Regions from separate parts of the Oceanobacillus sp. FSL W7-1309 genome, predicted to be linked through region 1. Evidence: riboswitches for the same ligand, from Rfam matches in the RefSeq annotation. Region 1 holds a riboswitch; the other holds the start of a gene.
The links. A riboswitch is a leader RNA that binds a small molecule or an ion and turns the genes downstream of it on or off. The one in region 1 is predicted to bind S-adenosylmethionine.
Positions count from the first base shown of each region.

Region 2: another riboswitch for S-adenosylmethionine. It lies ahead of NST46_RS04830 (iron-containing alcohol dehydrogenase family protein); the one in region 1 lies ahead of NST46_RS00585 (O-acetylhomoserine aminocarboxypropyltransferase/cysteine synthase family protein).

Region 1 covers NZ_JBBOBX010000001.1:123,424-128,334, reverse strand. Annotated here, with positions in the region: gene NST46_RS00595 (LLM class flavin-dependent oxidoreductase) at 1-950, shown strand, start outside; gene NST46_RS00590 (ATP-grasp domain-containing protein) at 969-1,937, shown strand; SAM riboswitch class I at 1,953-2,060, shown strand; gene NST46_RS00585 (O-acetylhomoserine aminocarboxypropyltransferase/cysteine synthase family protein) at 2,418-3,728, shown strand; gene NST46_RS00580 (hypothetical protein) at 3,761-4,123, shown strand; gene NST46_RS00575 (ATP-binding cassette domain-containing protein) at 4,153-4,911, shown strand, end outside.
Region 2 covers NZ_JBBOBX010000001.1:1,069,470-1,074,380, forward strand. Annotated here, with positions in the region: gene NST46_RS04815 (acetaldehyde dehydrogenase (acetylating)) at 1-111, opposite strand, end outside; gene NST46_RS04820 (GntR family transcriptional regulator) at 108-776, opposite strand; gene NST46_RS04825 (N-acetylmuramoyl-L-alanine amidase) at 1,109-1,906, shown strand; SAM riboswitch class I at 1,997-2,116, shown strand; gene NST46_RS04830 (iron-containing alcohol dehydrogenase family protein) at 2,202-3,302, shown strand; gene NST46_RS04835 (MetQ/NlpA family ABC transporter substrate-binding protein) at 3,328-4,140, shown strand; gene NST46_RS04840 (pyridoxamine 5'-phosphate oxidase family protein) at 4,318-4,740, opposite strand; gene NST46_RS04845 (ATP-dependent DNA helicase) at 4,811-4,911, opposite strand, start outside.

The DNA.
Region 1 (4,911 bases):
ACGCTGAAACGTGGGGTTATGATACAACGTTAATAGCTGAATTATATTTGAATGATATTAAAGGGATTGAAGCCGATTCTATTGAAGCATGGACAACTGCCGCAGCACTGGCAGCTGTTACCGAGAAAATGGAAATTATGACCGCTGTCCGACCGGTATTCCATAACCCGGCGGTAACTGCTAAAATGGCCGCAAATATTGACCAAATTAGCAATGGTCGATTCACTTTAAATGTTGTCTCTGGTTGGTGGGAGGAAGAGGCCAAACAGTATGGTGGAGAATTTACAGAGCATAATGATCGCTATGATCGTACAAGTGAATTTTTAGAAGTTTTAAAAGGATTATGGACGGAAGAGACATTTTCTTATGATGGAAAGTTTTATAACATTAAAAATACAAATTTATCACCAAAGCCAGTTCAACGGCCAAATCCAATTTTATATGCTGGTGGTGAGAGTGAAAAAGGAAAGCAAGTTATTACAGCTTATTGTGACGCATATGTGATGCATGGCGGAACGGTGGAAGAAGTTAGGAATAAAATTGAAGATATGAAGAGACGTAGAAAGAAGGCTGAAAAAGAAGCATTGCAATCATTTAGTATGGCTGCCTATGTTATTTGCAGAGATACGGAGGAAGAGGCACAGGAAGAATTACACCGTATTACGACAGTTAAAGATGCTGCAGGCTATGCAGGTATGAAAGATTTTACAACGAAGTCAGAGCTTGAGCAACAGCTTAAATTGCAAGATTACTCAGTATCAAACCGGGGATTGCGTCCGAATCTTGTTGGCACACCGGAACAAATTGCAAAGCGAATTTTAGCTTATGAAGCAGCCGGAGTAGATCAACTATTATTACAATGCTCTCCACAGCTTGAAGAATTGGAACGCTTTGCAAAGCAAGTAATGCCTAAGGTTGAAGAATTACGTAATTCATTAACGCATATCTAAGTTAGGGGAGAATTATAAATGAGTAAAATATACGTTATCCATGAAAATAATGAGTGGACAGAGCATTTAATTAATCGATTAAAAGAGCTTAATTTACCTTATGAAGATTGGTTGCTTGATAATGGTACGGTTGATCTTAGTGCAGCACCTCCAGAAGGGGTTTTTTACAATCGGATGAGTGCCTCGTCACATACCCGTGGAAATCGGTTTGCACCAGAATTAACGAATGCTGTACTCGCGTGGTTAGAGCATCATGGAAGAACTGTAATAAACGGCAGTCGTGCACTGCAGCTTGAAGTAAGCAAGGTTCTGCAATATCTTGAGCTTGAAAAGTATGGTGTTAAGACACCAAAGACAATTGCAGCTGTAGGGAAAGAAAATATTTTACAAGCAGCAGAAGCTTTTAAAGGGAAGAAGTTTATAACGAAGCATAATCGTGCAGGTAAAGGCTTGGGCGTTCAATTATTTACTTCCATAAACGCACTGCAAAATTATGTGGAAGGGGAGTCGTTTGAAGAGCCGGTTGATGGCGTTACGTTACTTCAAGAGTATATTGAATCTCCGGAATCCTATATTACGCGATGTGAGTTTGTTAATGGAAAGTTCCTTTATGCTGTGCGTGTGGATACATCAGAGGGATTTGAATTATGTCCGGCAGATGGTTGCACAATCGATGATCTTTTTTGCCCGGTGGGTGAAGAAAGTGCCCAGCCAGCTAAGTTTCAAATTCGTGAGGGATTTAATCATCCAGTATTAGAAAAATATGAGCGTGTCCTAGCGGCGAATAATATTCGTATTGCAGGAATCGAATTTATTGAGGATAAGGATGGGAATATTTACACGTACGATATTAACACAAATACGAACTACAATAGCGAAGCAGAAGCAAAAAGCGGAAAATACGGTATGCTGGAAGTAGCGAGGTTTTTAGGGAGTGAACTGGAGAAATTGAGAGAACATGTAGGGAGTTCCCCCAGTGCAAATTAGTTGACCCATAAAAAATCCTTATCTAGAGTCTGGGGAAGAATCTGGTCTAATGATCCTGCGGCAGCAATTATGTCATAAGTTGAGTAGCAAGGTGCCAATTCTTAATTCCACTGAAAATAAGGAGGGTGTATGTGATAATTCAAAGAGGCTGCGAGATATCTAAAGTATTTAAATAAATGAAGAACGATAGACAAACTTAGCGCAGAAAATATACGTAGACGGAAGGGGCATGGGTGAGACATTGGGGTACATATCACAAGGGTGCTCACCATCTGTCGCTTGATGCTCTAAGTATATTTCCGAATCGGATATTTTTGTCAATCATGTTTGAATGTTTACTGATAAAAACACTTTCAGCCTCTTTGTTATTGAAAAACATTTTTTAAAAGCGATGTTTTTTTATCTGTTAAACCAAGTTAACCTATCTGTTTAATTAAATTAGTTTTGCTGCCATTAAATAATGAAAAGGAGATATAAAAAATGACGAATGAACATGATGGTATTTTAAATTTTAATACTATTGCACAGCACGGGGGACAAGAACTTGATGCGGTAACACATTCTAGGGCTGTACCTATCTATCAAACAACATCCTATGGGTTTGAAAGCACAGATCATGCTGCATCCCTATTTCAAATGCAGGAGGAAGGATATATTTATTCACGTAATGCGAACCCAACTAACCGGGTCCTTGAAAAACGCCTAGCAGGGTTAGAGGGTGGTGTGGATGCATTTGCAGTTTCTTCTGGACAATCAGCCATCACAATCGCTTTATTAACACTTGCAAAAGTAGGAGATGAGATTGTGACAACAAATGCATTATACGGTGGAACGTACAATCTTTTCTCTGAAACGTTTAAACGTTTTGGTGTAACGGTTCGTTTCGTTGATGGAACAAATTTCTCAGAAATAACCAATGCGATTAATGCAAATACAAAGGCAATTTTTACGGAGACAATTGGGAATCCTGGGCTGCAAATAGCTGATATCGAAAAATTAGGCCAAATAGCTGATGAACACGGTATACCTTTAGTTGCAGATTCTACTTTCACGACACCGTATCTCCAATGCCCGATCGCATTTGGAGCAGATATTGTTATTCATTCGACAACGAAATTTATTGGTGGGCATGGAACATCGATTGGCGGAATCATTATCGATGCAGGAAAGTTTAACTGGGCAAATGGTAACTTTCCAGAATTTACAACACCCAAAGATTCACTAAATAACCAATCATATGTGGAACTGACTAGTGAAAGTGCTTTTATTTCAAAAGCTAGATTTGAGTTAGGGCATGATCTTGGAACAGCCTTATCTCCTTTTAATGGTTGGTTATTTATTCAAGGGCTTGAATCACTGTCGCTTCGAATGAAACAGCATGTCGAAAATACGAAACAGATTGCTGCGTATTTAAATGAGCATGAACTTGTAACATGGGTAAACTACCCTAGTTTAAAAGGAGATGGTCAATTTGAGCTTGCGGAAACTTATTTACCTCGTGGAGCAGGAGCAATCTTTACATTTGGCATAAAAGGAGGACTTGAAGCGGCAAAAACGTTTATCCAATCGGTAAAGCTTTTATCACATGTCGCTAATGTAGGTGATTCAAAAACACTTGTTATCCATCCGGCAAGTACGACCCACTCTAGATTATCACCAGAAGAGCAGCGAATTACCGGTGTTACACCAGAATTAATTCGAATATCGGTCGGATTAGAAGATGCTGAGGATATAAAAGCTGATATTAATTCCGCTTTACGGAAAAGCCTGGGAGCTAGTTTTGTAGAATAAAGAAAAATACAAAGAAGTGAGGAGAGAAAAGTATGATTATTGCTGCAGTACTGGATGAAAGGAAGTTTATCGTACCAATTGTTGAAGGAAAGGTTTTACGGATTTATAATTCAAAAACTAAACAGGTTGCAGACTATGAAAATCCAGCTGTACATTTAAAAGAAGGAAGAAGGGGTGCAGCATTAAAATTTGCTGAAAAGCAAGGTGTGGAGGCATTCGTTGCCCCACCACAGACATTCTGTGAACTGTCATATGAAAAAGCTAGAAATGATGGTATTCAGTTTTTTCAGTTAAGCAATTCAATCTCATTTGACCAATTTGAAGATAGAATTAAGTCCAATTTACTTTTGCATCAATCAGAGTTGCCAGAAAATGAAATTGCTCCTAGTTTTTAAAAATGAATGAGAAGGAGGCTCTCTCTAGAATGACAAATTTAGGTGTCGAATTGGAAATCAACCAACTCGAAAAATCCTTTGGACATTTAGAAGTATTGCGTGAAGTTGATCTACGTATCAATCCTGGTGAATTTATTGCAATTGTTGGAAAGAGTGGATGCGGAAAAAGTACCTTGCTTAGACATATTGCTGGCCTTGAGAAAGCAACCACCGGAGAGGTTAAGCAGGATGATATCCTATTAGATGGTTTAAATAAACAGGCACGAATTATGTTTCAAGATGCTCGGTTATTGCCTTGGTTAACAGTTCTGGAGAATGTTGGAGTTGGATTAGGTTTAAAGAAAGAATGGATGGAACAAGCGAAGTGGGCTTTACAACAAGTCGGCTTAGAAGAGAGGGCAAAAGAGTGGCCAGCCGTTTTATCAGGAGGACAAAAGCAACGGATTGCTTTAGCTAGAGCATTGGCATCAAAACCAAAATTGATGCTTCTTGATGAACCATTGGGAGCGCTTGATGCGTTGACTAGGTTAGAAATGCAGTTACTTATTGAGGAACTTTGGTTGAAACAGAAATTTACAACGATTCTGGTTACTCATGATATGAGTGAGGCAATTAAGCTTGCGGACCGTGTTATTTTAATTGAAAACGGTTCGGTGAAACTGGATTTGCGAATAGATCTCCCAAGACCAAGAACTCGATCAAATCCAAAATTTGCAAAGTTAGAAGAAGAACTTTTATCGAGTGTACTTGGAAAACAAAAGCTTGATATACAGGAACACAGGATGAGA
Region 2 (4,911 bases), 950 kb from region 1:
TCCAATCATTGTTGTAGGTTCAAGCTTGTCACTGCGTAATAATTTATACATAAGATCTGTTCCTATATTTCCTGAGCCAATAATTGCACATTTGAGTTTTTGTTGAGTCATCCTATCTTTCCTCCTAAATTCAATTCCATAACTGCTTGACAATAATGATCCGAAGCGCTCTTCAAATGCCGGGCTAACAGTTCTTGAGCTTTCTCTACTTCCCCTATGGTTAGCGCATCAACCACGACAAGATGCTCTTCAATAATTTCCTGCTGTCTTGACTCAAGAATTGTAGACGTAACCTCGATTAACGTTTGTATCATGCCATTTAAGGAATGCCATAATTGAATAAGTGACTGATTACTTGTCATACCTACTAGTAACGCATGAAACTCCATGTCTGCATCAACATTCCTAATTTGACTATCGAAAGAATCCTGCATTTGCTGGATGTAGAGATAAAGTAGATGTTTATCTTTTTCTAGAGCTTCTGGAGATATTTGTGTTAGGGCATGCTTTTCTAATAAAATACGACTATCATATAAATTCCTAATATCCTCAATATCAAACTTCCCTACTACTGTCCTACCATTTGAAAGTCTCTTAACCAACCGCTCAGCTTCTAATTTTGAAAGAGCTTCACGTATAGGTCCCCTGCTCACATTTAATTCGCTTGATAATTGGGATTCCTTTAAGTGTTCACCTTCCTTATATCGATTTAACATAATTTCTTTACGCAAATAAGCAAGTACTTGTTCACTTACATGCATTTTCCCTATATTCATTACTACATGCAGGCCTCCTAACAAATAAATAAATTGAATATTCTGTAATGTAGACAGTTTACAATTATTAATTCATATTGTATTCGCTTACTTTTATTATGTCAATAATTATTTGAATATATTTTTTATTCTGCTCATTAGTTTATCCAATAAATTAAATCAAATATTACCTCCCCAAATCTACATTCACATCGATTGTAGTTTTGAAAAGAAGTACCATAAGCAAACGAGAAAAAGACGGAGGTGACAAAAATGGATTTTAACTAAGACAGTGTTGTTTGTCCAATTCGATTTTTCTTATCAACCATACGTTATATTAGGAGGAGATTTTAATGAAACTTTATTTAGACCCAGGTCATGGCGGAACAGATTCCGGTGCTACTGGAAATGGAATACAAGAAAAAGATGTTGTTCTTGATATCGCGTTGCGAATACGCGATCTGCTAATTGGAAACTACAGTAATGTTAGTGTTCAAATGAGTCGTACTGGAAACACAACAAAAAGTCTCGCCCAACGAACAAATGAAGCAAATGCATGGGGTGCTGATTATTTTCTATCTATTCATTGTAATGCATTTAACGGCTCTGCTGATGGCTATGAGGATTTCATTCATAGCAGCCTTTCAGATAGTTCACAGACTGCTAGATATCGAGACATTCTACATGCAGAAATAATTAAAGTTAACGGATTACGAAATCGTGGTAAAAAGAAAGCTAATTTCCATGTATTACGTGAGTCGTCCATGCCAGCAATGCTAACGGAAAATGGTTTTATCGACCATAGTGGAAATGCAGCTTTAATGAAACAGAACGCATGGAAGCAGCGAGTAGCAGAAGGGCATGTCAACGGACTAGCGAGAGCATTTAACCTGCAAGAAAAAAACGGAGGTCCTGGTACCGGCCAACTGTATAAGGTTATTGCTGGTTCCTTTAAATCAAAAGCAAATGCAGATGATCGTGTATCTTTCCTAAATTCTAAAGGCATTCAAGCTTTTGTAGAACAGGTTACGATTTCAGGTGAAACTTGGTATCGCGTTCAGGCTGGTGCATTTACAAACAGGACAAATGCAGAGAATCATTTACAGGTTGTCCGTAACACTGGAATCGATGCATTTATTATCATCCAGTAAATATATAACAGATTTAGTATGAATAAATGAAATCAATTGACTTTTCAACCAATAGATTATAAGATATATGAAATAACAAATTCATAAACACTCTTATGAAGAGCGGCGGAGGGACTGGCCCGATGAAGCCCGGCAACCATTCCAGTTAAATTCAACTGAGAATAGGTGCTAATTCCTGCAAAATACAATATGTATTTTGGAAAATAAGAGGATGGTTACTTGTCAAGTATATCCATGCCTCTCTTTTTTAGAGAGGCATTTTTATTTTCCCGAAATACGATAAGGAGACGCTCAGATGACAACAGCAATTGTGAAAGGCGCACCAGGACATTATCGAATCGGAGAAGGCATTTTAAAAGAGTTACGTGTACTTCTTTCAGAGTTAGGCGTGAAGAAAATACATATTCTTAGCGGCAGGAAGGCATGGAATGCTGCCTCTCCTTATATACCAGAGGAGCTTGATCGTTCAAACATCACGTTTGTGGAAGGACATTGTACGCTTGAGGCTGTCGAACAATTCGCAACTTCATTTCAACATGATGGGGTTGATGCAGTAATCGGTATTGGCGGGGGGACAGCACTCGATCTCACTAAAGCCTCAGCTGTAAAAGCCGGGATTAAATCCGTACTTATCCCAACAATCGCAGCTACCTGTGCAGCTTGGACACCATTAAGTGTATTTTATCAAGCTGATGGTACCCATTCACACTATACCGAGTTCCCAGTAGCAAATACACTCGTGCTGATTGAGCCAGCTATTATTGCTGGTGCGCCACCTGAATACTTGAAGGCCGGTATTGGTGACACACTCGCTAAATATTATGAAGCAGATGCTTTAGTTCGATCCTTTTACAAGGATAAGGATTTACCTGTTTGGCTTCAGATTTCTCAATTCTCCGCAGCTTTGTGCAGAGATATCTTACTAAAGGATGGAAAAGAAGCACTAGAATCGGTATCCAATAAAAAGGTATCGGATGCACTCATACGCGTTATTGAAACAATTATTATGACTGGTGGCATGGTCGGCGGATTCGGGGAAAAGGCCGGAAGAATTGCTGGTGCACATTCCGTCCATAATGGATTAACAGAGGCTAAAAGCATCAAGCAATTTTTACATGGAGAAATCGTGTCCTATGGTATCTTAGTTCAATTGGCTCTAGAAGAAAAGGATGAAGAGCTAAAAAGACTATTAGCAGTATATGATGATTGGGGGCTTCCAGCATCATTAAATCATTTATCCATTGACGCTCGAGACGAGGAACTATTGCAACGTATTATTAAGAAAACATTACTGCCTCAAGAATCGATTCATTTAATGGCGGAAGAAATTACAGAAGATACATTAATAAATGCCATTCTCAAAGTAGAGAGGCTAGCAGTTCCAACAACTAATTAATCAACTTTAGAAAGAGGGATACATAATGAAAAAATTACTATTCACAGGATTACTTGCATGCATGTTGGCAGTACTTGCCGCATGTGGTGGCGGCTCAGATGAAGCAGAAGGATTATTGGAAGACGGTAAATTAAAAGTCGGTGTAACATCAGGACCACATGAACAAATCTTAGAAAAGGTTGCAGAGCTTGCTGAAGAGGATGGCCTAACAATTGAATTAGTTTCTTTCAGCGATTATGTCATGCCAAATGTTAGTTTATCTGAAGGCGAGCTTGATTTAAACAGCTTCCAAACCGAGCCATTTTTTGACCATATGAATGAAGAACGCGGATTAGATTTAATTAAAGTTGCAGATACGGTTACATTCCCGATGGGGATTTACTCAGAAGGTGTAACAGATGTAGCAGATCTCGAGGACGGCGCCCGTATCGGTCTTCCAAGTGACCCGACAAACAGTGGACGTGCATTACTATTGTTTGAACAAGCAGGTTTAATTAAAATAGAAGAAGGTCTTGGCGTAAATGCAACGGTAAATGACATTGCTGAGAACCCAAACAATTATGAATTCATCGAGCTTGATCCAGCGCAAATCCCGCGCCAGTTAGGTGAAGTTGATGCAGCTGCCATTAATTCAAACTTTGCCATGGATGCAGGTCTCGTACCTGGTGAAGACTCAATCTTTATTGAACAGGATTCTACATTTGTAAACTTAATCGCGGTTCGTGAAGAAAACAAGGATGACGAAGCTGTACAACAGTTTATCGATATTTACCAATCCGATGAAGTAAAACAATTTGTTGAGGAAACCTTCCAAGGCTCAGTTGTTCCTGGATGGTAGGAGGAACAAAACGGAAGTGCCCAGTTAGCGACGTACAGAGGTGAGAGAAGTCCAGCTACAGCTTTAGCGCTGGAGCTGGACGTGACTGTTCGTGCAGCTAAGTTATTACCCATAGTATTAACATTTAAAAGTTACCAGGCTAACTAAAAAGGCTGACAATAATGTTGTCAGCCTTTTTTATATGTCCAGCTCTTTAGGAGATTCTCCCTTTTTATTCATTAACCGAATTCCAATCGGATCGATTTCCAAAATGGTATAGTTAGGATCATCCGGTCCTTCAAAATATAGTTTCATATCATCATTCCAAAATTTCTTTTTCAGGTCATCCGTATCGTTTAAGGATACCTTCCCTTGATATTCTACATATTCATCTCCAAATCCATCGCCTTCATAACCAATTAAAATATGTGTAAATGGATTTTTCTCAATTTCTTCTGTTTTATCGGCATCTTTATGCGTCGGTGTGTAAAGCTTCAAACCATCATGAAAAAATGTCATATACCTAGAGTGCGGTTTATCGTTCTTCACCGTTGCCATCGTGCCTGTATGACTTTCATTAAGGATTTTTTCTACATCTGCTTTAATCTCTGATTGACTCACAAGTATACACTCCTTTTTATCGTCTGCTATAAGTAGTGTTCCTTTTCTGGCCAATATTAAACATCCTGCATTACCGTTCAATTCTAAAATGTTGCCATTCAAATGGAAAGAGGGCTTGATACTTCCTTTGTAGAAATCGATCATCGATTAAAGCGATTGTTCCTTGGTCTG